DNA from 3 places in the Lactobacillus gasseri ATCC 33323 genome. Region 1 is predicted to be linked to each of the others. Evidence: a T-box and tRNA genes for the amino acid it is inferred to sense, from the RefSeq annotation. Region 1 holds a T-box; the other regions hold tRNA genes.
What was found. A T-box is a leader RNA that pairs with one kind of tRNA and senses whether it is charged. The one in region 1 lies ahead of pheS (phenylalanine--tRNA ligase subunit alpha), so its partner is inferred to be a tRNA-Phe.

Region 1 (10,140 bases):
TAATGATAATAATTGCCCAGCCAGCACCGTTTGAGCCACCGATTTGATGCTCAACAGCTAACATGATATTTTGAATTGGCTTACCAAAAAGACTAAAAACCCAGGCATATGGTCCGCTGGTAGGTGCCTGATAGATACTTTGACTATTATTAGCACAACCAGTTAGGATCAATGCCAAGATAGTTAGCATGGCAAATAGACTAAAATATTTAGTTTTTGATTTCATTAACTATAACCTTTCCTACTTTATTGTTACTGGAATAAAGTTTACTAGTTATTTGTTAAAGTATCAATAAACCACACTAAAGCGAGTAAATTTTTCTGCATCAGAGACTGTATTTAAATCAACATGATCTACATGTCCAGCTACTGAAGGAGAAGCTTTAATTTTTTTAATAAAATGTTCTAAAGGAAGCTCCTCCCCTTGAGCTACAATAGAAACTGATCCATCAGGATTATTTTTAACAGTTCCGGTAATTCCTAAATCTTGTGCAATCATTTGCGTGGTCCATCTAAAGCCAACACCTTGGACAAGGCCGGTAACTTTCATTGTGACAGTTTTCATAAATATCGCTCTTTTCTTTATCTTCTAACTTAAATTTTAACATGTTAATTTTGAGCGAGGTAATTTAAAATATTAGATTAGAAGGAAGTAGAAATTATGATAGAAATTAATTCAGTAAATAATCCCACGATTAAGAACCTTAGAAAGTTAGAACAGAAAAAGTATCGTAAAAAGACTCAAACTTATTTAATTGAAGGCTTTCATTTAGTTGAAGAGGCACTCAAGAATCACGAAAATTATCTTTATATTTTAGGAACATCAGAAGCTTTAGAAAAACTTACCACTAGTTATAGACTGAAGGATGATAAGGTAATTAAAATTACTGATGCAATTGCAGAGCATTTGAGCAGTACTAAGAATAGTCAAGATATTTTTATGGTTTTACCAATTAATCAACCTAAATCATTTAGTTTTGAATATGGAAAATGGGTTGTTTTGGATAATTTAACTGATCCAGGAAATGTTGGTACTATTATTCGTACAGCTGATGCAGCCGGATTTGATGGAGTTGTTCTTTCTGAAGAAAGTGTGGACTTGTATAATCCAAAAGTTCAGCGTAGTATGCAAGGCAGTCAATTCCATATTCAGATTGTTCAAAATCCTATCTTAGAAGCAATTAGTAGCTTTAAAGAAAATGGAATTCCAGTTTATGTAAGTATTCTCGATAAGACAGCAAAATCGTTGAATAATTGCATTCCTGTTCCTCAATTAGCTTTAGTAATTGGAAATGAAGCCCATGGGGCAAGTAAAGATGTGATTGAGACAGCAGATAAAAAGATTTATATTCCAATAAAAGGCAAGGCGGAGTCATTAAATGCAGCTGTAGCAGCAGGAATTATGATTTATCATTTTTCATAAGCTTACAGCTTGTTTTAAGTAAGTAATATTACTATAATCTTTAGTATAGATTGATCTAAAATATTTTGATTTTTTAGGAGGAATTATAGATGTCCCAAGAAATTGAAAGCAAAACTAAAATGGGTGACTGTCCAGATCCAGAAGATTACTCACTGTGTTCGCATTTTATTGATGCTTTTGCAATTATTGGTAAAAAATGGAATGGTTTAATTATCAGCTCTTTGTGCGATACTAATGCAATGCGTTTTAAGGATTTAGCACGTTGTATTAGTAAGTGTTCTGATCGAGTTTTAGTGGAACGTTTGAAAGAACTAGAAAAGGACGGTATTGTTAATCGTACAGTTGATGAAAAGAGCGGTATTATTAGCTATACTTTGACCCAGAAAGGCGCAGACTTACAGCCTGTTTTTGAACAAGTTCATAATTGGGCTGATAAATGGGCCTGAAGATGATTGCAAAGTTAAGTAAAAAGATTTAAGATACTATTATACTTAAATGCAATGATTAAGATTAGTAATGCAGATATCTTTTTAGAGAGAGTTTTATTGGTGGAAAAAACTTAAGATAAAAGCATGAATTTCATCTTAGGAGCAGAATCTAATCAATTCCGGTATTTCACCGTTATATGAAAAGAGTGTGAACACGCACTTTTTTGTGCTAGTTCAAACTAGGGTGGTACCGCGAAGCTTCGTCCCTTTTGGGACGGAGCTTTTTTTGTTGGAAAGGAAAATGAGATGGACTTATTCGATAGAATAAATAAGTTAAAAGAAGAAGGATTAGATCAAATCAAGCAAGCTGAAAATCAAAAAATGCTTGATAAGATTAGAGTAGAATTAATGGGGCGCAAGGGTGAATTAACTCAGATTTTGCACTCAATGAAAGACATCGCTCCAGAAAATAGACCAAAAGTAGGTCAAGAAGTAAATCAAGTTCGTGATATTCTTCAAAAGCAATTAGATGAAGCAAAAGATCATTTCTTACAGGCAATAATTGCTCAGAAATTAGAAGAAGAAAAGATTGACGTGACTTTACCAGGACGTGAAGGACATTTAGGTTCAAAGCACCCAATCAATATTATTTTGGATGATTTGGAAAGTTACTTCATTGGTATGGGATATAAGGTAGTACAAGGTCCAGAAATTGAAACAGATCACTACTGTTTCGAGATGATGAACTTACCTAAAGACCACCCTGCACGTGATATGCAAGCTACTTTCTATATTGATAATGAAGATTTGCTTAGAACTCAAACTTCGGGGGATCAAGCAAGAGTCTTAGAAAAGCATGATTTTTCTAAAGGGCCATTAAAGATGGTTGGTCCTGGTAAGGTATATCGTCGTGATGATGATGATGCGACTCACTCTCACCAATTCCAACAAATGGAAGGCTTAGTAGTTGATAAAAATGTTACTATGTCAGACCTTAAAGGTACTTTAGAAATGATTGCCAAGCATGTCTTTGGTCAAGATCGCAAAACTCGTCTTCGTCCATCATACTTTCCATTTACTGAACCATCTGTAGAAATGGATGTTTCTTGTTTCAACTGTGATGGTAAGGGATGTCCAATTTGTAAGTATACTGGTTGGATTGAAGTACTTGGTGCTGGAATGGTTCACCCTAACGTTTTAGAAAACGCAGGTGTTGATTCAACTGTTTATGGTGGTTTTGCATTCGGTTTAGGCTTGGACCGTTTTGCAATTTTGAAATACGGTATTTCTGATATTCGTGATTTCTACACTAATGATGTTCGTTTCTTAGCACAATTCCGTAAGGAGGAAGATTAATGCTTGTTTCATATAACTGGTTGAAAGATTTTCTTGATTTAGACGAAGATCCTAAAGATTTAGGAGAAAAAATTACTAGAACTGGTGTCGAAATTGCATCAGTAGACCATCCAGCAGAAGGCTTAAAAAAGTTAGTAGTTGGTCACATTTTAGAATGTGAAGATATTGAAGGAACTCACTTACATAAGTGTCAAGTTGATGTAGGTGAAGACGAACCAATTCAAATTGTTTGTGGAGCTCCAAATGTTGCAGCTGGTGAAGATGTGATTGTTGCTTTGCACGGTGCCAGAATTGCAGGTAATGAGAAGATTAAGCGTGGTAAAATTCGCGGAATTAAATCAAATGGAATGATTTGTGGTCTTCAAGAAATTGGTTTTGCAGATAAAAATGTTCCTCAAAAATATGTGGATGGAATCTTTGTCTTTCCTAAAGATTCTGATGTAAAGCCAGGTGAAGAAGTTTATGAAGCACTTGGTATGGATGACTACATTTTAGACTTTGATATTACACCAAACCGTGCTGATACTTTATCAATGGAAGGTGCAGCATATGAGGTTGGCGCAATTGTTGATAAAAAGCCTAAGATTGAGCCAGTAGTTCTTAAAGCAGATGGTCCTGAATGGACTAATGAATTAGATGCTAAAGTTGATGAAAAATTAGCACCTAAGTTTTACTTAAGAAAAGTTTCAAATGTTAAGATTGGCGAGAGTCCCTTATGGATGCAAAGACGTCTTTGGAATGCAGGATTGCGACCAATTAATAATGTAGTTGACGTAACTAACTATGTAATGCTCCTAACTGGACAACCAATGCATGCTTACGATGCTCGTACTTTTAAAGATGGTAAATTAGAGGTTAGAAAAGCTAACAAGGGTGAAAAGCTTACTTTATTAAACGATAAAGAAGTTGAACTAGATCCAAACGATATTATTATTACCGATGGTCAAAAGCCAGTAATGATGGCTGGTGTAATGGGCGGTAAAAATTCAGAAGTAGAAGATGATACGACTGATGTGATTTTAGAATCTGCTATTTTTGATGGAACTAGCGTTAGAAAATCTGCTTTACGTCATGCCAATCGTACTGAAGCTTCAAGTCGTTTTGAAAAAGGGGTTAACTGGGATAATACTCAAAAAGCCTTAGATATTGCTGCTCTGTTATTACGTAATGATGCAAATGGTACTGTTAATGAGGGTGAAATTAAGGCAACTGATGTGCAAAGAAATCCTTCAGTAGTTAAGACTACAGTTTCATACATTAACAAGGTATTAGGAACAGAATTAAGCAGATCAGAAATGGAAAAGATTTTTGATCGCTTAGGCTTTACTGTTGATGGGTCGGAAGATGAATTAGTTGTTACAGTTCCAAATAGAAGATGGGATATTTCTATTCCAGCAGATTTAGTAGAAGAAGTAGGTAGAATTTATGGCTATGATAACTTAAAGTCTACTCAACCTCTTTTAGCTGAGACACATGGTGGCTATTCAGAAAAAGAAACTGCTATGCGTAGAATTAAGGATATTGTTCAAGGACAAGGCATGATGGAAGCCATTTCTTATTCATTGACTTCTCCAGAAAAAGCAATTTCATTTACTAAAGATCCTAAGCCGGTTGTAGAAGTTCAATGGCCATTGAATTCAAGTCGTTCAACTATGAGAGAAAACTTGTTAACTGGTTTAGTTGATGCTGCAAGCTATAATATGGCTCGTAAGCAAAAGGAATTAGCTTTATTTGAACAAGGTAGAGTTTATGATCATGAAAATAATACTTTTAATGAACATGAACATTTAGCTGCTCTTTATTCAGGACATACTGTGTCAGCAAATTGGCAACATTTAGATCAAAAGATTGATTTCTACTTTGTAAAAGGTCAATTAACTAACTTATTTAGGGCAATCGGGATTAAGGATGCAGATGTTGAATATCGTGCAGAAGTTATTGTTGGTATGCACCCAACTAGAACTGCTGGTATTTACATTAAGGATCAATATGTTGGTTTAATTGGGATGCTTGCTCATACTGTTACTACCCTTGATAAGGCATTACGTGGAAGTGAAATTTATGGCTACGAAATTGATTTAGACACAATCGTTTCAATGCTTAATAAGGGAATGAAAGCTAAAGCTGCTCCTAAGTTCCCAGCAATTGAACGTGATTTATCATTATTAGTGCCAAATGCAGTAACTAATGCCCAAATTGAAGCTCAAATTAAATTAAATGGTGGTAAGTATCTTCATGATATTCAAGTCATTGACGTTTATGCTGGTAGTCAAATTGAATCAGGACATAAATCAATTTCATATTCGTTAACTTTCTTGAATGAAAAAGATACATTGACTGATGAAGTAGTTACTAAAGCAATGGAAAAAATTGAAACAGATCTGAAAGAAAGTTTAAAGATTAAAGTTCGTTAATTCTTTTCCAGGGAGCTTTGCTATAATTGTCTTAGATTTTTGTGATTTTCGGAGGAAAAGCGTTTGCTAAATCAGGACAAAAAGAAAAATCATGAGTTAGAAGAACAAGCATCAAAAAAGGTTACCCGCTGGATTCTTAGCGGATTAGGTGCCATTTTAGTCTTGTTTATCTTAATTGGGGGCTGTTATGTTGGTTATGCTCTGCAGCCTGCCAATCGTCATGATGAAGATGTGGTCAGTGTTCATATTCCTGCAGGTGCAACTAATAGTCAGATTGCTCAGATTTTACAAGAGAAAAAGATTATTAGAAATGCGACTATCTTTAACTTTTGGTTAAAGAGCCATAGTGCAACCAATTTTCAGGCAGGTAATTTCTATCTCTCACCCTCGATGCATAACAAAGAAATCGTTAGTCAATTGCAAGGTGGAGGTGGCCGTCCAGTTGTCGGTCACGTTTTGATAAAAGAAGGGCAAACGATTGATAGTATTGCTACAACAGTTGGTAAGAATACGAAATATAGCCGTCAAGACTTCTTAAAGCTAATGAAAGATCAAAGCTTTATGAAGAGTTTGGAAAAGCAATATCCTAAACTTTTAACTAGTTCAATGAACAGTAAAGGTGTTCGTTATCACTTAGAAGGATATCTCTTCCCGGCTAAGTATGATGTCTATCAAGGAGCTTCTTTGAAAGAACTAGTTAACCAAATGGTTGATAAGACTGATCAAGTTTTACAACCATACTATAGTTCCATCAAGAAAAAGCATTTGACTGTGCAGGAAGTTTTAACTTTAGCTTCCTTAGTTGAGCGTGAAGGTGTTAAGTCTAAGGATCGTCGAATGATTGCTGGGGTATTCTTTAACCGAATTAAAGCAAATATGCCGCTTCAATCTGATATTTCAGTCATGTATGCACTGAATAAGCATAAACATTCTTTGACCCTAAAGGATATTAAGGTAGAATCTCCATATAACTTGTATGTTCACAAGGGATATGGTCCAGGACCATTTAATAATCCAAGTTTAGATTCAATTAGCGCTGTATTAACCCCAATCAAGTCTAACTATCTCTACTTTGTTGCAAATCTTAAGACTGGTAAGGTTTACTACAATGAAAATTATGACGAGCACTTGAAACGTAATAGTAGTTTAGGCCAGTAAAAATGGTTGACTTTTTTAAGTAGAAAACATAAGCTGGTTGGTGCAAAGAATAATAGGTATAGGTAAGGAGAATTTTTAGTATGGCAGAAAAAGTTTATCCAATGACCGCTGAAGGTAAGGAAAAACTTCAGAAGGAATTAAAGAACTTAAAATTAGTAAAACGTCCAGAAGTTATTGAGAGAATTAAGGTTGCTAGATCATTCGGTGACTTATCCGAAAACTCTGAATACGATGCTGCAAAAGATGAGCAAAGTGCTGTAGAACAACGTATTGTTCAAATTGAACAAATGCTTAAGTATGCACAAGTTGTTGATGCAGATAGCGTTGATCCTAACGAAGTTTCTATCGGTAAGACTGTTACTTACACAGAAGTAGGTACTGATGATCCAGAAACCTATACTATCGTTGGATCTGATGAATCTGATCCGCTTAACGGAAAAATTTCTAACGATTCACCAATTGCCCAAGCTTTACTTGGCAAGAAAAAGGGTGAAAAAGTAACTATTAACACTCCTGGTGGAACATTTGATGTTACTATCAACGATGTTAAAACATTGAACTAATTATTACTCGTTTATAAAAAAGGCTTAACTTGCTTACTTGCACGTTAAGTCTTTTTTGGCTTGAGAATAAATATAATTATAAGTGAAACGATTGAAATTATAAGTCCAATTAGGAAGGCAAAGGGAATATAAATCAAAGTTAAATGATGTTTTCCTTTGCTTAGTCTGGCACTCAAAAAAGTATGAGCAAATTTTTCCGTTTTAAGAAGTTTGCCGTTATCTAAAATTAGCCAGTTTTTTGAATAAGGAATAGTAGAATTAAGAATTTTATCTCTTCTAGCAGTGTAATTAAGCTTTAAAGAAATAGGACTAGTTTGTTGAGTTATAGGCTGTTTTTCGTTGAATTGACGAATAATTTGGTTAAATTCATGCTCTCTAAATTGTAGTACTCGAATTCCGCTCAAATTAGTTTTTTCATTATTTAACTTGAAAGTGACTTTAATTGGAGTATTTGGTGAGTAATAACCAATATTTAATAATTTGTTTGAAATTCCCAAATCTTGATTATTAAGATGATGACCATTAACAGTAATAGAAACAGATTCTGCATCTAGATTTGAAGGGAGTTCTAAATAATAAGGTCCCTTTTGAAAAGAAGATATTTTAAAAGAAAGTGTTGCAATTCTGCTTTTGTTAATTTTTTGATATTCATTAACGTTTTTAGTGGATTTAATATTTTCTATCTTATTAGGATTGGTTAAATATAAGCTATTAAAAAGATTAATTTTTTTACCAACAATGCTATTAAAAAGAGTATTTTGATTAGCAGATGGCATGCTGGTATAAAAGTTTATTTTTTTATGTGATGGGGAGATAAAAATAAGTGGTAAAGCTGAAGAATTTTTCCTAATTTGTACCTGTTTAAAACTTTTGACAACTTTATTCCTAATCAAATCAGGTCGATAAAACGCACTAGTAAAAACTATTTGTTGTTCTGCGGGGAGTTTTCTTCGATTCTTGATCGGAACGATATTATATTTAATGCCTAAAATACTATCAGATAAGGGAGTAGCAAAATTATTAGTAAAAGAGTTGTCATTGTTTTCAAGACCTAAATAGTCAATTAAATTAATAGTTGAACGGTCAGAAATAGAGTTGAAATTACTAATGCCATAATAGTCATTGCTTAAAGGATCGTCATCTGAACGTGTAAAAGTCTTTTCTGTTCGATATAAGCCAGAGTCATATTTATGTAAATATGCCGTACTTTCAGAGATGTTTTTAGTGAAATTAGTATAGTCAAAGTTTTTTTGATAAGAAATATTATCAAGACTAGCTATCAAATTGATACTTACTTCAAGACCAACAATGCCAAAGAAGATTACCGGAATCCATTTATAGTTGAAAAATAAAAGAATTAACAAACTACATAATAAAAAGAGAATAGTTAAAATAATATTTGTTTGATTTAAAAATTCTTTTTGATGAAGATTTAAGAAAAGAAAAGAGCTTAAGCTAATTACCAAAAGTAAAGAAATTATTTTGCTGCTAGGACTAAATTCCTGTGTATGGGCAAGAACTTGAACTCCGAGATAAATTGCATAAAAAGAAAAGATAAAGCTAAAGCGAGCTGGATACCAAACTGGGTATTGTCCTAAATGCCAAAGTAAGATAAGAGGGTTAAAACTAAAGGAAAAAAATAAGAATGTTAGTAATAGCGCAGATAATAGCTTTTCTTTAATAGAAAAATGTTGATTAATGAAGTAGAGAATACACAGAAGAGTAAAGATACTAGTTAAAAAGATATTGGGTAATCCTTTTTCCATTTCAGTAAAATTAAAGGCGCCAATAGTTAATTTGTAAAATGTTTGATATGGAGGAAATTGAAATCCCATTGATAAGGTAGTATCTGAATGAATTTTTCCATTTAATATTTCAAAGAATGATGGTAGTAATATGAGTGCAGCTAAACTAGTACCAAAAAAACTTTTAGTAACATATTGAAGGATAATTTGTTTTTTAGAAAAAGAAGAATTGAGTAGCGTATTAATAAAGTAAAGTAAGCCGAAAAAAAGCACCATGAAGCCGGTATAAAAATTGGTAAGCCATAATAGAAAAGTGATCATGGTAAGATAGAAGTAGTGTCGGCGTTTGTCTTCTAATTTATCAATCGCGTCAAGTAATAGAGGTAGCAAAATTAGGCTGTCAAGCCACATTAAGTTTAAGTTATAACTAACAACAAATCCGCTTAATGAGAAAGCTAGGCTAGCTGCAAGAGCAAAGATCTTATTATCGCCGTTAAAAAACTTTTGAAAATAATAAAAACCGCTTAATCCGATACTTCCAATTTTTAAACTAATAATTAAAAGTATTGCTTCAGGTAACTGCGACTTGGGAAAAATTAATAATAAAAAGTTAAAGGGACTAGTTAAGTAATAAGCCCAGGTTCCAATAAAAGAATTGCCTAATCCGCTACTAAACGTAAAAATAAAATTTAGCGGATTAGAAAATAAGTTGTTTTTATAAAAAGCTAAAAAATCAATATATTGCTGACCTAAATCAACGGTAAGAATCTCATGATTGCGATATATAAAGTAGCTTGCGAAAATACAAGCAGGTAGTAAAAAAGAAAGCCAATATAGATATTTATTTTTAAAATGTATTTTAATTTTGGTGATAAACATTGATAGTGTCCCTACTTCTTAAGAATATATAATTATTGCGATTTTCATTGATAGAAAAATAGAATTTAGATCCGTTTTTTGCTAAAATCAATTCTAGTTTAGTGAGGTTAGAATTTTGAATTATTTAAAACAAAGTAAAGGTTCGAATAGAAATTCCACTTCGACGCCCCTAAG
Region 2 (10,140 bases), 170 kb from region 1:
ATGCATATCAAAGGATATGCGTGGTAGGAGAGCGTTCTAAGTGCGGAGAAGTTAGATCGAGAGGACTAATGGAGCGCTTAGAAGTGAGAATGCCGGTATGAGTAGCGAAAGATAGGTGAGAATCCTATCCGCCGAAAGACTAAGGTTTCCTGGGGCAGGCTCGTCCGCCCAGGGTAAGTCGGGACCTAAGGTAAGGCCGAGAGGCGTAGCCGATGGACAACAGGTAGAGATTCCTGTACTGAAATTGTTCGATATGAGCAAAGGAGGGACGCAGGAGGCTAATGACGCATGTTGCTGGAAATACATGTGCAAGCAGTAAGAAGAAAGATGAGTCAAATGCTTGTCTAAAGAAATCAAGCTGTGATGCGGAGCGAAATTAAAGTAGCGAAGGTCATGATGTCACACTGCCAAGAAAAGCTTCTAGCCAGAGCAATTTTACCCGTACCGCAAACCGACACAGGTAGTCGAGTGGAGAACACTCAGGTGAGCGAGAGAACTCTCGTTAAGGAACTCGGCAAAATGACCCCGTAACTTCGGGAGAAGGGGTGCTGATGGTAAAAGATCAGCCGCAGTGAATAGGCCCAAACAACTGTTTATCAAAAACACAGGTATCTGCAAAATCGTAAGATGACGTATAGGTGCTGACACCTGCCCGGTGCTGGAAGGTTAAGAGGAGAGCTTAGCGCAAGCGAAGGTTTGAATTGAAGCCCCAGTAAACGGCGGCCGTAACTATAACGGTCCTAAGGTAGCGAAATTCCTTGTCGGGTAAGTTCCGACCTGCACGAAAGGTGTAATGATTTGGGCACTGTCTCAACGAGAGACTCGGTGAAATTATAATACCCGTGAAGATGCGGGTTACCCGCGACAGGACGGAAAGACCCCATGGAGCTTTACTGTAGCTTGATATTGAGTATTTGTTAAACATGTACAGGATAGGTAGGAGCCAGAGAAAGTAGGACGCTAGTCTTACTGGAGGCAATGTTGGGATACTACCCTTGTTTGATGGATCCTCTAACTCGCAGAGCTGAGCGTTCTGGAGGACAGTGTCAGGTGGGCAGTTTGACTGGGGCGGTCGCCTCCTAAAATGTAACGGAGGCGCCCAAAGGTTCCCTCAGAATGGTTGGAAATCATTCGCAGAGTGTAAAGGTATAAGGGAGCTTGACTGCGAGAGGTACACCTCGAGCAGGGACGAAAGTCGGGCTTAGTGATCTGGTGGTACTGCATGGAAAGGCCATCACTCAACGGATAAAAGCTACCCTGGGGATAACAGGCTTATCTCCCCCAAGAGTTCACATCGACGGGGAGGTTTGGCACCTCGATGTCGGCTCGTCGCATCCTGGGGCTGAAGTCGGTCCCAAGGGTTGGGCTGTTCGCCCATTAAAGCGGCACGCGAGCTGGGTTCAGAACGTCGTGAGACAGTTCGGTCCCTATCCGTCGTGGGCGTAGGAAATTTGAGAGGAGCTGTCCTTAGTACGAGAGGACCGGGATGGACATACCGCTGGTGTACCAGTTGTCTTGCCAAAGGCATCGCTGGGTAGCTATGTATGGAAGGGATAAGCGCTGAAAGCATCTAAGTGCGAAGCCCCCCTCAAGATGAGATTTCCGATGCGTAAGCAGTAAGACACCTTAAAGACGATGAGGTAGATAGGCTAGGAGTGGAAGCATAGCGATATGTGGAGCGGACTAGTACTAATCAGTCGAGCACTTGACCAAAGCTCAAAGGTTTAGAGCGGAAGATTATATTCAGTTTTGAGTGTAAAAGCTCAGAAAGAGTACGGTGGCGATGGCAAGAAGGATACACCTGTTCCCATGCCGAACACAGAAGTTAAGCTTCTTAACGCCGAGAGTAGTTGGTGGGAAACTGCCTGCGAGGGTAGGCAGTCGCCGTGCTAAATGGAGGATTAGCTCAGCTGGGAGAGCATCTGCCTTACAAGCAGGAGGTCACAGGTTCGAGCCCTGTATCCTCCATTGAGTCGTTAGCTCAGTTGGTAGAGCATCTGACTTTTAATCAGAGGGTCGGCAGTTCGAGCCTGCCACGACTCATTGGCCCAGAAAAACTCAAGCGGGTGTGGCGGAATTGGCAGACGCGCTAGATTTAGGTTCTAGTGTTTTCGGACGTGTGGGTTCAAGTCCCACCACCCGTACCATGCCGATTTAGCTCAGTTGGTAGAGCATCTGTCTTGTAAACAGGGGGTCGAAGGTTCGAGTCCTTTAATCGGCATAAAAATTGAATAAAAAATGCGGAAGTAGTTCAGTGGTAGAACATCACCTTGCCATGGTGGGGGTCGCGGGTTCGAATCCCGTCTTCCGCTTATCATTATCATGCCGGGGTGGCGGAACTGGCAGACGCACGGGACTTAAAATCCCGCGGTTGGTGACAACCGTACCGGTTCGATTCCGGTCCTCGGCATATAATGATGCACCCTTAGCGCAACTGGATAGAGTGTCTGACTACGAATCAGAAGGTTGAAGGTTCAAATCCTTCAGGGTGCACACTTCGGGAAGTGGCTCAGTTTGGTAGAGCACCTGGTTTGGGACCAGGGGGTCGCAGGTTCGAATCCTGTCTTCCCGATTGTAGCTTAAAAAGGAAGTTACAGGATGGCGGTGTAGCTCAGCTGGCTAGAGCGTCCGGTTCATACCCGGGAGGTCGAGGGTTCGATCCCCCCCGCCGCTATAGAGGTAAGCTTGGACCTTTAGCTCAGTTGGTTAGAGCAGACGGCTCATAACCGTCGGGTCGTAGGTTCGAGTCCTACAAGGTCCATAGGATCTTGGCTTTTTTTATATAAAAAAATCGCGGGATGGAGCAGTCTGGTAGCTCGTCGGGCTCATAACCCGAAGGTCATAGGTTCAAATCCTGTTCCCGCAATATGGTCCCTTGGTGTAGGGGTTATCACGCCTCCCTGTCACGGAGGAGATCACCGGTCCGAATCCGGTAGGGACCGTAATGGCTCGATAGCTCAGTTGGTAGAGCAAAGGATTGAAGCTCCTTGTGTCGGCGGTTCGATTCCGTCTCGCGCCATTAGGAAGCAAGAAGTTGCGGGTATAGTTTAGTGGTAAAACGAAAGCCTTCCAAGCTTTAGTCGCGAGTCCGATTCTCGTTACCCGCTTCAAAGGGAAAGGGGCCTATAGCTCAGCTGGTTAGAGCGCACGCCTGATAAGCGTGAGGTCGATGGTTCAAGTCCATTTAGGCCCATTGGAGATTTACTCAAGTGGCTGAAGAGGCGCCCCTGCTAAGGGTGTAGGTCGGTTTATACCGGCGCGAGGGTTCGAATCTCTCAATCTCCGCTTTGCAGATGTGCTTCATTTTTTTTAATGGAGCATTTTATTTTCCTTTGATTTAAAGTCTGTAAAGTAATACATGCTGTTTGAGGCAAGCGCGAAGCAGAGGCAGGAAGCCAAGCAAAGAGCTTGTCAAGGGAGCAGAAAGATGATAATATTATAAAGCTGTCATTTGAGAAAGATGAGGGGCAAGAAAAATAACTTGTCAAAGCTCAAGAGACATGATATAATATAAAAGTTGTCACACGGCAACGGTAGTACCTTGAAAACTGAACAAAGTTTCGCTGAAAGTGTGCGGGATATAAAAAATCCCAAACAAAAGCGAAGTCAATTCACAAGCAATAAATTTGAGATAACTCAAAGAAAGTTTTAGAGCTAAACGATAAAAAGCTCATTTTCAAGAAGGAAAATGAGAGTTTGATCCTGGCTCAGGACGAACGCTGGCGGCGTGCCTAATACATGCAAGTCGAGCGAGCTTGCCTAGATGAATTTGGTGCTTGCACCAGATGAAACTAGATACAAGCGAGCGGCGGACGGGTGAGTAACACGTGGGTAACCTGCCCAAGAGACTGGGATAACACCTGGAAACAGATGCTAATACCGGATAACAACACTAGACGCATGTCTAGAGTTTAAAAGATGGTTCTGCTATCACTCTTGGATGGACCTGCGGTGCATTAGCTAGTTGGTAAGGTAACGGCTTACCAAGGCAATGATGCATAGCCGAGTTGAGAGACTGATCGGCCACATTGGGACTGAGACACGGCCCAAACTCCTACGGGAGGCAGCAGTAGGGAATCTTCCACAATGGACGCAAGTCTGATGGAGCAACGCCGCGTGAGTGAAGAAGGGTTTCGGCTCGTAAAGCTCTGTTGGTAGTGAAGAAAGATAGAGGTAGTAACTGGCCTTTATTTGACGGTAATTACTTAGAAAGTCACGGCTAACTACGTGCCAGCAGCCGCGGTAATACGTAGGTGGCAAGCGTTGTCCGGATTTATTGGGCGTAAAGCGAGTGCAGGCGGTTCAATAAGTCTGATGTGAAAGCCTTCGGCTCAACCGGAGAATTGCATCAGAAACTGTTGAACTTGAGTGCAGAAGAGGAGAGTGGAACTCCATGTGTAGCGGTGGAATGCGTAGATATATGGAAGAACACCAGTGGCGAAGGCGGCTCTCTGGTCTGCAACTGACGCTGAGGCTCGAAAGCATGGGTAGCGAACAGGATTAGATACCCTGGTAGTCCATGCCGTAAACGATGAGTGCTAAGTGTTGGGAGGTTTCCGCCTCTCAGTGCTGCAGCTAACGCATTAAGCACTCCGCCTGGGGAGTACGACCGCAAGGTTGAAACTCAAAGGAATTGACGGGGGCCCGCACAAGCGGTGGAGCATGTGGTTTAATTCGAAGCAACGCGAAGAACCTTACCAGGTCTTGACATCCAGTGCAAACCTAAGAGATTAGGTGTTCCCTTCGGGGACGCTGAGACAGGTGGTGCATGGCTGTCGTCAGCTCGTGTCGTGAGATGTTGGGTTAAGTCCCGCAACGAGCGCAACCCTTGTCATTAGTTGCCATCATTAAGTTGGGCACTCTAATGAGACTGCCGGTGACAAACCGGAGGAAGGTGGGGATGACGTCAAGTCATCATGCCCCTTATGACCTGGGCTACACACGTGCTACAATGGACGGTACAACGAGAAGCGAACCTGCGAAGGCAAGCGGATCTCTGAAAGCCGTTCTCAGTTCGGACTGTAGGCTGCAACTCGCCTACACGAAGCTGGAATCGCTAGTAATCGCGGATCAGCACGCCGCGGTGAATACGTTCCCGGGCCTTGTACACACCGCCCGTCACACCATGAGAGTCTGTAACACCCAAAGCCGGTGGGATAACCTTTATAGGAGTCAGCCGTCTAAGGTAGGACAGATGATTAGGGTGAAGTCGTAACAAGGTAGCCGTAGGAGAACCTGCGGCTGGATCACCTCCTTTCTAAGGAAGGCGAAAGATGATGGAGAGTGCGAGAGCACTAAAGAGAAGTCATCGAGAAAGCCAAGCGGAAGCACACTGAGAAACTTTGTTTAGTTTTGAGGGTAATACCTCAGAGAGCTAGTACATTGAAAACTGAATATAATCTAAAGCAAAAAACCGAGACAATCGAAAAAACAGATTGAAGAGCGACCGAGAAGAGAGAGAAACTCAACTTGAAATAGGTCAAGTAGAAAAGGGCGCATGGTGAATGCCTAGGCACTAGAAGCCGATGAAGGACGTGACGAACCACGAAAGGCTTCGGGGAGCAGTAAGTAAGCAATGATCCGGAGATATCCGAATGGGGGAACCCAATACCGGGAGGTATTATCAAGAGCTGTTAAGGCTGTTGAAGGAAGACGCAGTGAACTGAAACATCTAAGTAGCTGCAGGAAGAGAAAGAAAAATCGATTTCCCAAGTAGCGGCGAGCGAACAGGAAAGAGCCCAAACCAGCTGGCTTGCCAGTTGGGGTAGTAGGACTGCAGGAAAGCACTTGAAGCGATAGCAGAATTATCTGGAAAGATAAGCCAGAGAGGGTGAGAGCCCCGTAAGCGAAATTGCAGAGAGACTTAGCAGGATCCTGAGTAGGTCGGGACACGAGGAATCCCGATTGAAACCGCGAGGACCATCTCGCAAGGCTAAATACTAACTAGTGACCGATAGTGAACCAGTACCGTGAGGGAAAGGTGAAAAGAACCCCGGAAGGGGAGTGAAAGAGAACCTGAAACCGTGTGCCTACAAGTAGTCAAAGCACATTAAAGTGTAATGGCGTGCCTTTTGTAGAATGAACCGGCGAGTTACGTTATGGTGCAAGGTTAAGTCAGAAAAGACGGAGCCGGAGCGAAAGCGAGTCTGAAGAGGGCGAGAGAGTATCATGACGTAGACCCGAAACCAAGTGACCTACCCATGACCAGGTTGAAGGCGTGGTAAAACACGCTGGAGGACCGAACCCACGTGAGTTAAAAATCGCGGGGATGAGTTGTGGGTAGCGGTGAAATTCCAAACGAACTTGGAGATAGCTGGTTCTCTCCGAAATAGCTTTAGGGCTAGCCTCGTGTGAATGATAATGGAGGTAGAGCGCTGTTTGGACTAGGGGCCCGTCAGGGGTTACTGAATCCAGATAAACTCCGAATGCCAGATATCAATGCACGGGAGTCAGACTGCGAGTGATAAGATCCGTAGTCGAAAGGGAAACAGCCCAGATCACCAGTTAAGGTCCCCAAATCTATGCTAAGTGGAAAAGGATGTGGAGTTGCGTAGACAACTAGGATGTTGGCTTAGAAGCAGCCACCATTTAAAGAGTGCGTAATAGCTCACTAGTCGAGTGACGCTGCGCCGAAAATGTACCGGGGCTAAGCATAGTACCGAAACTGTGGATGCATATCAAAGGATATGCGTGGTAGGAGAGCGTTCTAAGTGCGGAGAAGTTAGATCGAGAGGACTAATGGAGCGCTTAGAAGTGAGAATGCCGGTATGAGTAGCGAAAGATAGGTGAGAATCCTATCCGCCGAAAGACTAAGGTTTCCTGGGGCAGGCTCGTCCGCCCAGGGTAAGTCGGGACCTAAGGTAAGGCCGAGAGGCGTAGCCGATGGACAACAGGTAGAGATTCCTGTACTGAAATTGTTCGATATGAGCAAAGGAGGGACGCAGGAGGCTAATGACGCATGTTGCTGGAAATACATGTGCAAGCAGTAAGAAGAAAGATGAGTCAAATGCTTGTCTAAAGAAATCAAGCTGTGATGCGGAGCGAAATTAAAGTAGCGAAGGTCATGATGTCACACTGCCAAGAAAAGCTTCTAGCCAGAGCAATTTTACCCGTACCGCAAACCGACACAGGTAGTCGAGTGGAGAACACTCAGGTGAGCGAGAGAACTCTCGTTAAGGAACTCGGCAAAATGACCCCGTAACTTCGGGAGAAGGGGTGCTGATGGTAAAAGATCAGCCGCAGTGAATAGGCCCAAACAACTGTTTATCAAAAACACAGGTATCTGCAAAATCGTAAGATGACGTATAGGTGCTGACACCTGCCCGGTGCTGGAAGGTTAAGAGGAGAGCTTAGCGCAAGCGAAGGTTTGAATTGAAGCCCCAGTAAACGGCGGCCGTAACTATAACGGTCCTAAGGTAGCGAAATTCCTTGTCGGGTAAGTTCCGACCTGCACGAAAGGTGTAATGATTTGGGCACTGTCTCAACGAGAGACTCGGTGAAATTATAATACCCGTGAAGATGCGGGTTACCCGCGACAGGACGGAAAGACCCCATGGAGCTTTACTGTAGCTTGATATTGAGTATTTGTTAAACATGTACAGGATAGGTAGGAGCCAGAGAAAGTAGGACGCTAGTCTTACTGGAGGCAATGTTGGGATACTACCCTTGTTTGATGGATCCTCTAACTCGCAGAGCTGAGCGTTCTGGAGGACAGTGTCAGGTGGGCAGTTTGACTGGGGCGGTCGCCTCCTAAAATGTAACGGAGGCGCCCAAAGGTTCCCTCAGAATGGTTGGAAATCATTCGCAGAGTGTAAAGGTATAAGGGAGCTTGACTGCGAGAGGTACACCTCGAGCAGGGACGAAAGTCGGGCTTAGTGATCTGGTGGTACTGCATGGAAAGGCCATCACTCAACGGATAAAAGCTACCCTGGGGATAACAGGCTTATCTCCCCCAAGAGTTCACATCGACGGGGAGGTTTGGCACCTCGATGTCGGCTCGTCGCATCCTGGGGCTGAAGTCGGTCCCAAGGGTTGGGCTGTTCGCCCATTAAAGCGGCACGCGAGCTGGGTTCAGAACGTCGTGAGACAGTTCGGTCCCTATCCGTCGTGGGCGTAGGAAATTTGAGAGGAGCTGTCCTTAGTACGAGAGGACCGGGATGGACATACCGCTGGTGTACCAGTTGTCTTGCCAAAGGCATCGCTGGGTAGCTATGTATGGAAGGGATAAGCGCTGAAAGCATCTAAGTGCGAAGCCCCCCTCAAGATGAGATTTCCGATGCGTAAGCAGTAAGACACCTTAAAGACGATGAGGTAGATAGGCTAGGAGTGGAAGCATAGCGATATGTGGAGCGGACTAGTACTAATCAGTCGAGCACTTGACCAAAGCTCAAAGGTTTAGAGCGGAAGATTATATTCAGTTTTGAGTGTAAAAGCTCAGAAAGAGTACGGTGGCGATGGCAAGAAGGATACACCTGTTCCCATGCCGAACACAGAAGTTAAGCTTCTTAACGCCGAGAGTAGTTGGTGGGAAACTGCCTGCGAGGGTAGGCAGTCGCCGTGCTCTTTTTTAATATTCCGGCTTAGCTCAGTTGGTAGAGCACCTGACTGTTAATCAGGTTGTCGTCAGTTCGAGTCTGACAGCCGGAGTAAGGTAAAGCGAAGAAATAAAAGAGGGAGAATGGAGAAATAACTTCATTCTCCTTTTTTGTTGGTTAGGTTTAATTAGTATATAAAAAAGTCTCTAGAGTTAGCTAGAGACTGTAAAGAATTAATTCATTTTTTTCTGTATAAAGTGAGTTATACATACGAGTACTACAAAAATTATGCCTGCACTAATCATTGGAATACGATAATTTGGAAAAATTAAAAGAATGATAATCATAGCAAGAAAGAAAGTTAATACTGCCACATCAGATAAAGGATATAAGGGCATTTTGAATGTTGGTAATTCATTTTCTGGTGTCTTCTTTCGATAAGTCATATGGGTAATGATCATGATTGACCAAATTACTAAAAACATGCTGGTCGCTGTAGCAGAAATGAAAGTAAAGGTATCTTTTAAAAAGAAATTCAAAAGTGGTGCTAAAGCGATTAAAATTGTTGAAAATATTAATGCATTTTTAGGTAATTGTCGCCGATCTAGTTTTCCTAAATGCTTACTTAATTTAGTTTTACCCTTGTAATTTATTGAAAATAATAACCGCCCTGCACTATAGATAAAACTATTGGTTGATGAAATAGCTGCACTTATTACAACAAAGTTAATTATTGAGCCAGCATTTTTGATACCAGTAGCACCTAATGCTTGAACAAAAGGTGAACTAGACGTGGACACCTTATCCCAAGGGATAGCTAATAAGATACTTAAAATTGCTAAGACGTAGAATAAAATGATTCTAATTGGTAATTGATCAATTGCTCGAGTAATTGTTTTTTTAGGCTCTTTGGCTTCTGCAGCTGTTAATCCAATTAACTCAACTCCGATAAAACTGAAGATAACCATTTGGAAACCTAGTAAAAAACCTTTGGGACCTTTAGCGAAAATTCCGCCATCAATAACCATATTCTGCCAGCTTACGTGTCCGTATTTTGTTGCAGAGTTTGTGATTAATAAATAAAAAACTAGAATAACAAACGCAATAATTGTTACGATTTTAATAATTGCAAAGCTAAATTCTAAGTTACCGAATACTCGAGCTGAAATTAGGTTAATAGATAGTAAAACCAATAAAGTAATCAATCCTGGAATCCAGCTTTGCAAATTTGGCCACCAATATTGAAAGTAAATACCTAAAGCGGTAATTTCTGCCATAGCTAACGTCAGCCAACTAAACCAATATAAATATCCAGTTGTTGTACCAATACTTTTTCCTAGGTATTCTGTAATAAAATCGATATAGGTATTTTTCTTAATATCAGAAAGTATCAATTCTCCTAGTGCTCTCATTAAAAGAAAAAGGAAGAAACCAACTAGGCAATAAATAAAAATTACTGCTGGCCCTGCTAGTTCAATACTGTTTCCGACTCCTAGAAAAAGCCCAGTTCCAATTGTTCCCCCTAATGCAATTAGTTGGATATGGGTATTTGTTAAACTACGCTTCATAGTTTTAATCTCAGATGTTTCTGAGTTGTTTTTTGACA
Region 3 (10,140 bases), 190 kb from region 1:
TGAAAACTGAATATAATCTAAAGCAAAAAACCGAGACAATCGAAAAAACAGATTGAAGAGCGACCGAGAAGAGAGAGAAACTCAACTTGAAATAGGTCAAGTAGAAAAGGGCGCATGGTGAATGCCTAGGCACTAGAAGCCGATGAAGGACGTGACGAACCACGAAAGGCTTCGGGGAGCAGTAAGTAAGCAATGATCCGGAGATATCCGAATGGGGGAACCCAATACCGGGAGGTATTATCAAGAGCTGTTAAGGCTGTTGAAGGAAGACGCAGTGAACTGAAACATCTAAGTAGCTGCAGGAAGAGAAAGAAAAATCGATTTCCCAAGTAGCGGCGAGCGAACAGGAAAGAGCCCAAACCAGCTGGCTTGCCAGTTGGGGTAGTAGGACTGCAGGAAAGCACTTGAAGCGATAGCAGAATTATCTGGAAAGATAAGCCAGAGAGGGTGAGAGCCCCGTAAGCGAAATTGCAGAGAGACTTAGCAGGATCCTGAGTAGGTCGGGACACGAGGAATCCCGATTGAAACCGCGAGGACCATCTCGCAAGGCTAAATACTAACTAGTGACCGATAGTGAACCAGTACCGTGAGGGAAAGGTGAAAAGAACCCCGGAAGGGGAGTGAAAGAGAACCTGAAACCGTGTGCCTACAAGTAGTCAAAGCACATTAAAGTGTAATGGCGTGCCTTTTGTAGAATGAACCGGCGAGTTACGTTATGGTGCAAGGTTAAGTCAGAAAAGACGGAGCCGGAGCGAAAGCGAGTCTGAAGAGGGCGAGAGAGTATCATGACGTAGACCCGAAACCAAGTGACCTACCCATGACCAGGTTGAAGGCGTGGTAAAACACGCTGGAGGACCGAACCCACGTGAGTTAAAAATCGCGGGGATGAGTTGTGGGTAGCGGTGAAATTCCAAACGAACTTGGAGATAGCTGGTTCTCTCCGAAATAGCTTTAGGGCTAGCCTCGTGTGAATGATAATGGAGGTAGAGCGCTGTTTGGACTAGGGGCCCGTCAGGGGTTACTGAATCCAGATAAACTCCGAATGCCAGATATCAATGCACGGGAGTCAGACTGCGAGTGATAAGATCCGTAGTCGAAAGGGAAACAGCCCAGATCACCAGTTAAGGTCCCCAAATCTATGCTAAGTGGAAAAGGATGTGGAGTTGCGTAGACAACTAGGATGTTGGCTTAGAAGCAGCCACCATTTAAAGAGTGCGTAATAGCTCACTAGTCGAGTGACGCTGCGCCGAAAATGTACCGGGGCTAAGCATAGTACCGAAACTGTGGATGCATATCAAAGGATATGCGTGGTAGGAGAGCGTTCTAAGTGCGGAGAAGTTAGATCGAGAGGACTAATGGAGCGCTTAGAAGTGAGAATGCCGGTATGAGTAGCGAAAGATAGGTGAGAATCCTATCCGCCGAAAGACTAAGGTTTCCTGGGGCAGGCTCGTCCGCCCAGGGTAAGTCGGGACCTAAGGTAAGGCCGAGAGGCGTAGCCGATGGACAACAGGTAGAGATTCCTGTACTGAAATTGTTCGATATGAGCAAAGGAGGGACGCAGGAGGCTAATGACGCATGTTGCTGGAAATACATGTGCAAGCAGTAAGAAGAAAGATGAGTCAAATGCTTGTCTAAAGAAATCAAGCTGTGATGCGGAGCAAAATTAAAGTAGCGAAGGTCATGATGTCACACTGCCAAGAAAAGCTTCTAGCCAGAGCAATTTTACCCGTACCGCAAACCGACACAGGTAGTCGAGTGGAGAACACTCAGGTGAGCGAGAGAACTCTCGTTAAGGAACTCGGCAAAATGACCCCGTAACTTCGGGAGAAGGGGTGCTGATGGTAAAAGATCAGCCGCAGTGAATAGGCCCAAACAACTGTTTATCAAAAACACAGGTATCTGCAAAATCGTAAGATGACGTATAGGTGCTGACACCTGCCCGGTGCTGGAAGGTTAAGAGGAGAGCTTAGCGCAAGCGAAGGTTTGAATTGAAGCCCCAGTAAACGGCGGCCGTAACTATAACGGTCCTAAGGTAGCGAAATTCCTTGTCGGGTAAGTTCCGACCTGCACGAAAGGTGTAATGATTTGGGCACTGTCTCAACGAGAGACTCGGTGAAATTATAATACCCGTGAAGATGCGGGTTACCCGCGACAGGACGGAAAGACCCCATGGAGCTTTACTGTAGCTTGATATTGAGTATTTGTTAAACATGTACAGGATAGGTAGGAGCCAGAGAAAGTAGGACGCTAGTCTTACTGGAGGCAATGTTGGGATACTACCCTTGTTTGATGGATCCTCTAACTCGCAGAGCTGAGCGTTCTGGAGGACAGTGTCAGGTGGGCAGTTTGACTGGGGCGGTCGCCTCCTAAAATGTAACGGAGGCGCCCAAAGGTTCCCTCAGAATGGTTGGAAATCATTCGCAGAGTGTAAAGGTATAAGGGAGCTTGACTGCGAGAGGTACACCTCGAGCAGGGACGAAAGTCGGGCTTAGTGATCTGGTGGTACTGCATGGAAAGGCCATCACTCAACGGATAAAAGCTACCCTGGGGATAACAGGCTTATCTCCCCCAAGAGTTCACATCGACGGGGAGGTTTGGCACCTCGATGTCGGCTCGTCGCATCCTGGGGCTGAAGTCGGTCCCAAGGGTTGGGCTGTTCGCCCATTAAAGCGGCACGCGAGCTGGGTTCAGAACGTCGTGAGACAGTTCGGTCCCTATCCGTCGTGGGCGTAGGAAATTTGAGAGGAGCTGTCCTTAGTACGAGAGGACCGGGATGGACATACCGCTGGTGTACCAGTTGTCTTGCCAAAGGCATCGCTGGGTAGCTATGTATGGAAGGGATAAGCGCTGAAAGCATCTAAGTGCGAAGCCCCCCTCAAGATGAGATTTCCGATGCGTAAGCAGTAAGACACCTTAAAGACGATGAGGTAGATAGGCTAGGAGTGGAAGCATAGCGATATGTGGAGCGGACTAGTACTAATCAGTCGAGCACTTGACCAAAGCTCAAAGGTTTAGAGCGGAAGATTATATTCAGTTTTGAGTGTAAAAGCTCAGAAAGAGTACGGTGGCGATGGCAAGAAGGATACACCTGTTCCCATGCCGAACACAGAAGTTAAGCTTCTTAACGCCGAGAGTAGTTGGTGGGAAACTGCCTGCGAGGGTAGGCAGTCGCCGTGCTAAATGGAGGATTAGCTCAGCTGGGAGAGCATCTGCCTTACAAGCAGGAGGTCACAGGTTCGAGCCCTGTATCCTCCATTGAGTCGTTAGCTCAGTTGGTAGAGCATCTGACTTTTAATCAGAGGGTCGGCAGTTCGAGCCTGCCACGACTCATTGGCCCAGAAAAACTCAAGCGGGTGTGGCGGAATTGGCAGACGCGCTAGATTTAGGTTCTAGTGTTTTCGGACGTGTGGGTTCAAGTCCCACCACCCGTACCATGCCGATTTAGCTCAGTTGGTAGAGCATCTGTCTTGTAAACAGGGGGTCGAAGGTTCGAGTCCTTTAATCGGCATAAAAATTGAATAAAAAATGCGGAAGTAGTTCAGTGGTAGAACATCACCTTGCCATGGTGGGGGTCGCGGGTTCGAATCCCGTCTTCCGCTTATCATTATCATGCCGGGGTGGCGGAACTGGCAGACGCACGGGACTTAAAATCCCGCGGTTGGTGACAACCGTACCGGTTCGATTCCGGTCCTCGGCATATAATGATGCACCCTTAGCGCAACTGGATAGAGTGTCTGACTACGAATCAGAAGGTTGAAGGTTCAAATCCTTCAGGGTGCACACTTCGGGAAGTGGCTCAGTTTGGTAGAGCACCTGGTTTGGGACCAGGGGGTCGCAGGTTCGAATCCTGTCTTCCCGATTGTAGCTTAAAAAGGAAGTTACAGGATGGCGGTGTAGCTCAGCTGGCTAGAGCGTCCGGTTCATACCCGGGAGGTCGAGGGTTCGATCCCCCCCGCCGCTATAGAGGTAAGCTTGGACCTTTAGCTCAGTTGGTTAGAGCAGACGGCTCATAACCGTCGGGTCGTAGGTTCGAGTCCTACAAGGTCCATAGGATCTTGGCTTTTTTTATATAAAAAAATCGCGGGATGGAGCAGTCTGGTAGCTCGTCGGGCTCATAACCCGAAGGTCATAGGTTCAAATCCTGTTCCCGCAATATGGTCCCTTGGTGTAGGGGTTATCACGCCTCCCTGTCACGGAGGAGATCACCGGTCCGAATCCGGTAGGGACCGTAATGGCTCGATAGCTCAGTTGGTAGAGCAAAGGATTGAAGCTCCTTGTGTCGGCGGTTCGATTCCGTCTCGCGCCATTAGGAAGCAAGAAGTTGCGGGTATAGTTTAGTGGTAAAACGAAAGCCTTCCAAGCTTTAGTCGCGAGTCCGATTCTCGTTACCCGCTTCAAAGGGAAAGGGGCCTATAGCTCAGCTGGTTAGAGCGCACGCCTGATAAGCGTGAGGTCGATGGTTCAAGTCCATTTAGGCCCATTGGAGATTTACTCAAGTGGCTGAAGAGGCGCCCCTGCTAAGGGTGTAGGTCGGTTTATACCGGCGCGAGGGTTCGAATCTCTCAATCTCCGCTTTGCATTAAGTACATTGGAGTTTCCAATGTACTTTTTTTATTTCAAGAAAAAGAGATTATGCATGTGATAGTATCGATTTTTGTATAAGGATAAATTTAATTATTAGAAAAATTTTGCATATTTTGAGTATATTTACCTTAAAAACTAAAGCAAAACCCTAAATTAGTTATATATGTCTTTTTAAAAGTATGTTAGTCAGTATATTTAGAGCTTAATAAAAGCATCTTGAGAAAAAGATCATTTTTAGTTGACTTTAGATTTAGATTTTTGCTAAAAATAAAAATCCCGCTAAATCAAGGATTTCATCAATCTGAAGATTTAGTAGGATAATCTCAATATAAAAATAATTTATTTATTTTTAGTTTTTAAATCTTTAAGTAAACGAATAATTTCATTGTTTTGCTTAATTAAGATCCAGTTTTGTAGTTTTAAAGTCTCTTCTGGCGAAACTCCTTCTAGTAAATCACTTTCAGCAGTTTTGTGAAGAAGAGACTTATAGGATGATTCAGTATTTTTAACTCCATGTTCGGTCAAATATTTATTGGTCAGATTATCTATATACTCATTAACTTGATTAGCATCTTTTTCAATTAATTCTTCTTTTTGCCAAGGTGTTAATTTCGCATGATCTTCGCAAATTAAGTTTCCATCAGCTAACTTTAATAGTTTTTTGCTGCTTTTATTGTCAATAATACATCTTTTACTAGACATAACATACCTCCATATATGCTCAGTGTAGCACCTTTGTTAAATAACAGAGAGTAAAAATGCAATAAAAGAAAAAAAGTTCAAATTAGGGGTTGCATCAACTGAGTGTTTTTAGTAATATAGTTATTGCTGATGCGGAGAGTAACACAAAACAACGCATCAAAAAAATAAAAACTTGTTGACATCACTTTATAAATAGAGTATGATTAATAAGTACGTTAAAAAACGACCCGTTGGTCAAGTGGTTAAGACACCGCCCTTTCACGGCGGTAACATGAGTTCAAATCTCGTACGGGTCATTACCATATTAAAGATGGTATAAATGGAGGATTACCCAAGTCCGGCTGAAGGGAACGGTCTTGAAAACCGTCAGGCGGGTTCTGCCCGCGCGTGGGTCCGAATCCCACATCCTCCTTAATCATCGCGGGATGGAGCAGTCTGGTAGCTCGTCGGGCTCATAACCCGAAGGTCATAGGTTCAAATCCTATTCCCGCAATATGGTCCCTTAGTGTAGTGGTTATCACGCCTCCCTGTCACGGAGGAGATCACCGGTCCGAATCCGGTAGGGACCGTAATGGCTCGATAGCTCAGTTGGTAGAGCAAAGGATTGAAGCTCCTTGTGTCGGCGGTTCGATTCCGTCTCGCGCCATTCTGGAGGCCTAGCGAAGTGGCTAAACGCGGCGGTCTGTAAAACCGCTCTCTCTGAGTTCGGTGGTTCGAATCCACTGGCCTCCATTTAAATAGGGATATCGTATAAAGGTAGTACATCGGTCTCCAAAACCGCTAGTGTGGGTTCAATTCCTACTATCCCTGTTTTTAATATTATGGCGGAATTGGTGAAGTGGTTAACACACCGGTTTGTGGATCCGGCATGCGTGGGTTCGATCCCCACATTCCGCCCTAACATTGGGATATAGCCAAGTGGTAAGGCAATGGACTTTGACTTCATCATGCGTTGGTTCGAATCCAACTATCCCAATTTGTTAATGATCAGAGGTTGGCGGTGTAGCCAAGTGGTAAGGCACGGGTCTGCAAAACCCTAATCATCGGTTCAAATCCGATCACCGCCTTCGCCTGAATTTCCTGATTAATTTCATTTATGGCGGTGTGGCGGAATTGGCAGACGCGTCAGACTCAAAATCTGGTGTCCCCTGGGACGTATCGGTTCGACCCCGATCACCGCTATTTATTCAGACATTCTGGCAAAAAGACGTGAGTTGATTCTCACGTCTTTTTTTTATCCAAAATTGCAACTCCTTTCTACTAACTTTATAATGGTCTTTAATGGAGGTATTTTACATGAATATTGGGCTATTTACCGATACTTATTTTCCTCAGCTTTCTGGGGTAGCAACTTCAATCCAAACATTAAAAAATGCTCTTGAAAAAAATGGACACTCTGTTTTTATTTTTACTACAACAGACCCTCATTTGGGAAAAGGAACTATTGAACCTAATGTTTTTAGAGTTAGCAGCGTTCCTTTTGTTTCTTTTACGGATAGAAGGATAGCATTTCGAGGACTTTTTCAGGCTACTAAAATTGCCAAAGAAGTAAAGCTTGATATTGTTCATACACAAACAGAATTTTCAATGGGTATGATTGGAAAATATGTTGCACATTCTTTAGGTATTCCCGCTATTCATACGTACCACACTATGTACGAAGATTATTTGCACTATGTTTTAAATGGACATTTACTGAAACCATATCATGTAAAGCAATTCACCAAAGCTTATTTGCATAATATGGATGGAGTGGTTGCACCTAGTGAACGCGTTAAAGAAACATTAACACGATATGGGGTTACTATTCCTATGCGGGTAATTCCGACCGGAGTAGATTTGACTGCTATTAATGAAAATCCACGACGAAATGTAAGAAAAGAACTAGGAATAGATTCGAATCAGAAAGTTATCCTTACTCTGAGTCGTGTAGCTGCAGAAAAGAAAATAGATCAAATTCTGGATGTATTACCGACAGTTTTAGAAAATGAACCAAATGTAAAATTTGTAATTGCTGGAGATGGTCCAGATGTGCAACCTTTAAAAGATCAAGTTGCAAGACTTTCATTAGAAGATTATGTCATTTTTGCTGGTAGTGTTGAGCACAGTGACGTAGGGAATTATTATCGAATGGCAGATTTATTTGTATCAGCTAGTGATACTGAAACGCAGGGCTTGACATATATTGAGGCTCTAGCTGCTGGTACTAAATGTGTTGTTTATAGTACTGATTATACTGAGCATGTTTTTGATAATAGAGAGCTTGGGAGTACATTTACAACAAAAAGTGAAATGACGAATGAAATTATTGATTATCTAAAAGCAAATCAATTCATTATTCCTAAAGATTTAAAAGAGAAAAAGTTAATAGACGTGTCAGCAGCTACGTTTGCACGTAAAATAGAAGCTTTTTATCAAGAAGCAATTCAAAATAAACAAAAGACTGAGGTAAATTATGATTAGAATTAATATGTTTTCTCAAGCTGACTCTGTTCAAGGTCAAGGCGTGGGATCAGCGTATAAAGAGCTAATTCGTTTACTTAGAACAAGATTAGTAGATGAATTTTATGTAACTATCAATAAATATGGAAGAAGTGATTTAACACATTATCATACAATTAATCCTACATATTTTGCTAACAGCTTTTTACCTAGTAGAGGTAGGAAAATTGGATATGTACATTTTTTACCGGAAACCTTAGAGGGTTCTGTTAAACTACCTGGGCCAGCAAAAAATATTTTTTATAAATATGTAATTGATTTTTATAAAAGAATGGATCAAATAGTAGTAGTCAACCCGATCTTTATTGATAAACTAGTAAAATACGGTATTAATGAAAAAAAGGTAAAATACATACCCAATTTTGTAGCTAAAAGTGAATTTTATGAGCAGAGTCAAGTTCAAAAAAATGCATTTAGAAATAAATTGAATATCCCTTTAGATAAATTTGTAATTGTCGGAGATGGACAAGTTCAAGAAAGAAAGGGCGTAGATGATTTCGTTAAATTAGCCGAAGCAAATCCAAATATTCAATTTATTTGGGCTGGTGGCTTTTCATTTGGAAAAATGACGGATGGATATGCACACTTTAAAAAAATAATTGATAATCCACCTAAGAATTTAAAATTCACAGGGATTGTGCCACGAGAAGAATTAGTCAGTTATTTAAATATTGCTGATCTGTTCTTACTGCCATCTTTCGATGAACTTTTTCCAATGTCTGTTTTAGAAGCTTTTTCATGTAATACTCCTGTATTATTGCGTGATTTGGACTTATATCAAGCTATTATTGATGGATATTATATGAAGGGCAGAAACTTTGAGGAGTTAAATGCTCAAATTAAATCTGTAGTATCAAATCCAGAAAAAATGAAAAAATATCAAAAATTGTCTGCTGAGGCAAGTCAAGAGTATTCAGAAGACCATCTCGCTAAAATCTGGTACGACTTTTATATGGAGCAATATGAAATTGGTAGAAAGTTAGGGCAAATTAAGTAATGAACAAAAAACATTTTATTGGAATGCTAATTGTTCTTCTGATTAGTGGTTTTGTTATTTGGCAAGAATTAAGAAAAACGCCAATTAAAGCATTATGGGGAGCTAGCAAGAAATTAAATATAAGCTTTTTATTACTAGTTCTTTTGGTAATGGTTCTATCTTATGCCTGTGAAGCCGCAATTATTTGGATTTTAGAGCATAAAAAAGGGGAGCCTCATCGCTCTGCATGGTCTTTTTTTAGAATTCCAATTATTCAAGCACTTTTTAATGCCATAACGCCTTTATCTACTGGGGGCCAGCCTTCACAATTAGTAGCAATGATTCAAATGGGAATAGAAGGCGGACGTGCTACTTCAATTTTACTGATGAAGTTTATTATTTATCAGATTTGCGTTTTGTTTGCCTATGTTTCAACAATTATTTTTGGTTTTCATATGGTAATAACCAAATTTTCTGGGTTAGCTTTGTTTATCTTAATTGGTTTTATTCTTCATGTTAGTTCAATAATATTTTTATTAGCTATTATGTTTGCCTATCGATGGACAAAAAATGCAACTAATTGGCTGATGAATTTATTAGAAAGATTCATGAATAAGAATACTGTTGAAAAGTGGCGTAAAAATACTATGGAGAAAATTGAAACTTTTTACGCAGAAGGTCAAAATTTAAAACGTGAAAAGAAAAAATTACTTGGTGCAAGTATTTTGACTATTGGGCAATTGCTATGCTTTTATTCGATTCCATATTTAATTTTACTGGCTTTAAATTTAACTCCTTCTTGGTTAGAAGTAACACAGATGAATATTATGATTATTATGTTTATGGCGATTGTTCCAATTCCAGGTGCATCAGGTGGAGCTGAATTTAGTTTTCAGACTTTATTTTCTACCTTTATTCATTCAAATATATTATTAACCTTAGGGATGTTTTTGTGGCGCTTTACCACTTACTTTTTTGGAATGATTCTAGGAATATTTGGGTGGCTATTTAAGCCGAAAAAAGTAAAAAGTCATTAAAATTCCTTAAATTTACTATTTTAATTTATCAAAACCATTTTTTAGTAGTAATATCATGAAAGAACAAAGTTGAGGAGGACTTAAATGGGACGCCTAAAAGCATCATATAATTGGTTAACTAAAACCAAATTAGGCTTTTTTACCGTAGTTGTAGTATTTTTCTGGGTTAAGACATACTTAACTTATATAACTAAGTTTAATTTGGGAGTAGTGGGACCAATGCAGAAGTTTTTGCTATTGATTAATCCACTACCAACAGCCATGCTATTAATTGGAATCGGATTATTTTTTAAGGGTAGAAAGTCATATTGGATTATGGTCATAATTGATTTTCTATTA

Region 2: it has a tRNA-Phe gene. The T-box ahead of pheS (phenylalanine--tRNA ligase subunit alpha) is inferred to sense a tRNA for this amino acid. The anticodon was not compared.
Region 3: it has a tRNA-Phe gene. The T-box ahead of pheS (phenylalanine--tRNA ligase subunit alpha) is inferred to sense a tRNA for this amino acid. The anticodon was not compared.

The regions. Positions count from the first base shown of each region.
Region 1 is NC_008530.1:1,382,771-1,392,910, reverse strand. Features, by position in the region: gene yidC (membrane protein insertase YidC) at 1-226, opposite strand, end outside; gene LGAS_RS06855 (acylphosphatase) at 290-565, opposite strand; gene LGAS_RS06850 (TrmH family RNA methyltransferase) at 662-1,423, shown strand; gene LGAS_RS06845 (winged helix-turn-helix transcriptional regulator) at 1,513-1,869, shown strand; T-box leader at 1,915-2,122, shown strand; gene pheS (phenylalanine--tRNA ligase subunit alpha) at 2,158-3,207, shown strand; gene pheT (phenylalanine--tRNA ligase subunit beta) at 3,207-5,621, shown strand; gene mltG (endolytic transglycosylase MltG) at 5,685-6,779, shown strand; gene greA (transcription elongation factor GreA) at 6,860-7,342, shown strand; gene LGAS_RS06820 (YfhO family protein) at 7,387-9,966, opposite strand; gene LGAS_RS06815 (peptidoglycan D,D-transpeptidase FtsI family protein) at 10,082-10,140, shown strand, end outside.
Region 2 is NC_008530.1:1,554,272-1,564,411, reverse strand. Features, by position in the region: rRNA gene LGAS_RS07790 (23S ribosomal RNA) at 1-1,713, shown strand, start outside; rRNA gene rrf (5S ribosomal RNA) at 1,774-1,890, shown strand; tRNA gene LGAS_RS07780 (tRNA-Val) at 1,896-1,968, shown strand; tRNA gene LGAS_RS07775 (tRNA-Lys) at 1,971-2,043, shown strand; tRNA gene LGAS_RS07770 (tRNA-Leu) at 2,063-2,147, shown strand; tRNA gene LGAS_RS07765 (tRNA-Thr) at 2,149-2,221, shown strand; tRNA gene LGAS_RS07760 (tRNA-Gly) at 2,241-2,312, shown strand; tRNA gene LGAS_RS07755 (tRNA-Leu) at 2,325-2,410, shown strand; tRNA gene LGAS_RS07750 (tRNA-Arg) at 2,420-2,493, shown strand; tRNA gene LGAS_RS07745 (tRNA-Pro) at 2,499-2,572, shown strand; tRNA gene LGAS_RS07740 (tRNA-Met) at 2,601-2,674, shown strand; tRNA gene LGAS_RS07735 (tRNA-Ile) at 2,688-2,761, shown strand; tRNA gene LGAS_RS07730 (tRNA-Met) at 2,793-2,866, shown strand; tRNA gene LGAS_RS07725 (tRNA-Asp) at 2,870-2,942, shown strand; tRNA gene LGAS_RS07720 (tRNA-Phe) at 2,947-3,019, shown strand; tRNA gene LGAS_RS07715 (tRNA-Gly) at 3,037-3,107, shown strand; tRNA gene LGAS_RS07710 (tRNA-Ile) at 3,120-3,193, shown strand; tRNA gene LGAS_RS07705 (tRNA-Ser) at 3,196-3,285, shown strand; rRNA gene LGAS_RS07700 (16S ribosomal RNA) at 3,685-5,257, shown strand; rRNA gene LGAS_RS07695 (23S ribosomal RNA) at 5,478-8,383, shown strand; rRNA gene rrf (5S ribosomal RNA) at 8,444-8,560, shown strand; tRNA gene LGAS_RS07685 (tRNA-Asn) at 8,574-8,646, shown strand; gene LGAS_RS07680 (amino acid permease) at 8,768-10,140, opposite strand, start outside.
Region 3 is NC_008530.1:1,569,733-1,579,872, reverse strand. Features, by position in the region: rRNA gene LGAS_RS07965 (23S ribosomal RNA) at 95-3,000, shown strand; rRNA gene rrf (5S ribosomal RNA) at 3,061-3,177, shown strand; tRNA gene LGAS_RS07955 (tRNA-Val) at 3,183-3,255, shown strand; tRNA gene LGAS_RS07950 (tRNA-Lys) at 3,258-3,330, shown strand; tRNA gene LGAS_RS07945 (tRNA-Leu) at 3,350-3,434, shown strand; tRNA gene LGAS_RS07940 (tRNA-Thr) at 3,436-3,508, shown strand; tRNA gene LGAS_RS07935 (tRNA-Gly) at 3,528-3,599, shown strand; tRNA gene LGAS_RS07930 (tRNA-Leu) at 3,612-3,697, shown strand; tRNA gene LGAS_RS07925 (tRNA-Arg) at 3,707-3,780, shown strand; tRNA gene LGAS_RS07920 (tRNA-Pro) at 3,786-3,859, shown strand; tRNA gene LGAS_RS07915 (tRNA-Met) at 3,888-3,961, shown strand; tRNA gene LGAS_RS07910 (tRNA-Ile) at 3,975-4,048, shown strand; tRNA gene LGAS_RS07905 (tRNA-Met) at 4,080-4,153, shown strand; tRNA gene LGAS_RS07900 (tRNA-Asp) at 4,157-4,229, shown strand; tRNA gene LGAS_RS07895 (tRNA-Phe) at 4,234-4,306, shown strand; tRNA gene LGAS_RS07890 (tRNA-Gly) at 4,324-4,394, shown strand; tRNA gene LGAS_RS07885 (tRNA-Ile) at 4,407-4,480, shown strand; tRNA gene LGAS_RS07880 (tRNA-Ser) at 4,483-4,572, shown strand; gene LGAS_RS07875 (hypothetical protein) at 4,924-5,286, opposite strand; tRNA gene LGAS_RS07870 (tRNA-Glu) at 5,511-5,582, shown strand; tRNA gene LGAS_RS07865 (tRNA-Ser) at 5,608-5,698, shown strand; tRNA gene LGAS_RS07860 (tRNA-Met) at 5,706-5,779, shown strand; tRNA gene LGAS_RS07855 (tRNA-Asp) at 5,783-5,855, shown strand; tRNA gene LGAS_RS07850 (tRNA-Phe) at 5,860-5,932, shown strand; tRNA gene LGAS_RS07845 (tRNA-Tyr) at 5,937-6,018, shown strand; tRNA gene LGAS_RS07840 (tRNA-Trp) at 6,026-6,096, shown strand; tRNA gene LGAS_RS07835 (tRNA-His) at 6,111-6,183, shown strand; tRNA gene LGAS_RS07830 (tRNA-Gln) at 6,191-6,262, shown strand; tRNA gene LGAS_RS07825 (tRNA-Cys) at 6,283-6,353, shown strand; tRNA gene LGAS_RS07820 (tRNA-Leu) at 6,385-6,468, shown strand; gene LGAS_RS07815 (glycosyltransferase family 4 protein) at 6,583-7,749, shown strand; gene LGAS_RS07810 (glycosyltransferase family 4 protein) at 7,742-8,785, shown strand; gene LGAS_RS07805 (lysylphosphatidylglycerol synthase transmembrane domain-containing protein) at 8,785-9,801, shown strand; gene LGAS_RS07800 (LTA synthase family protein) at 9,886-10,140, shown strand, end outside.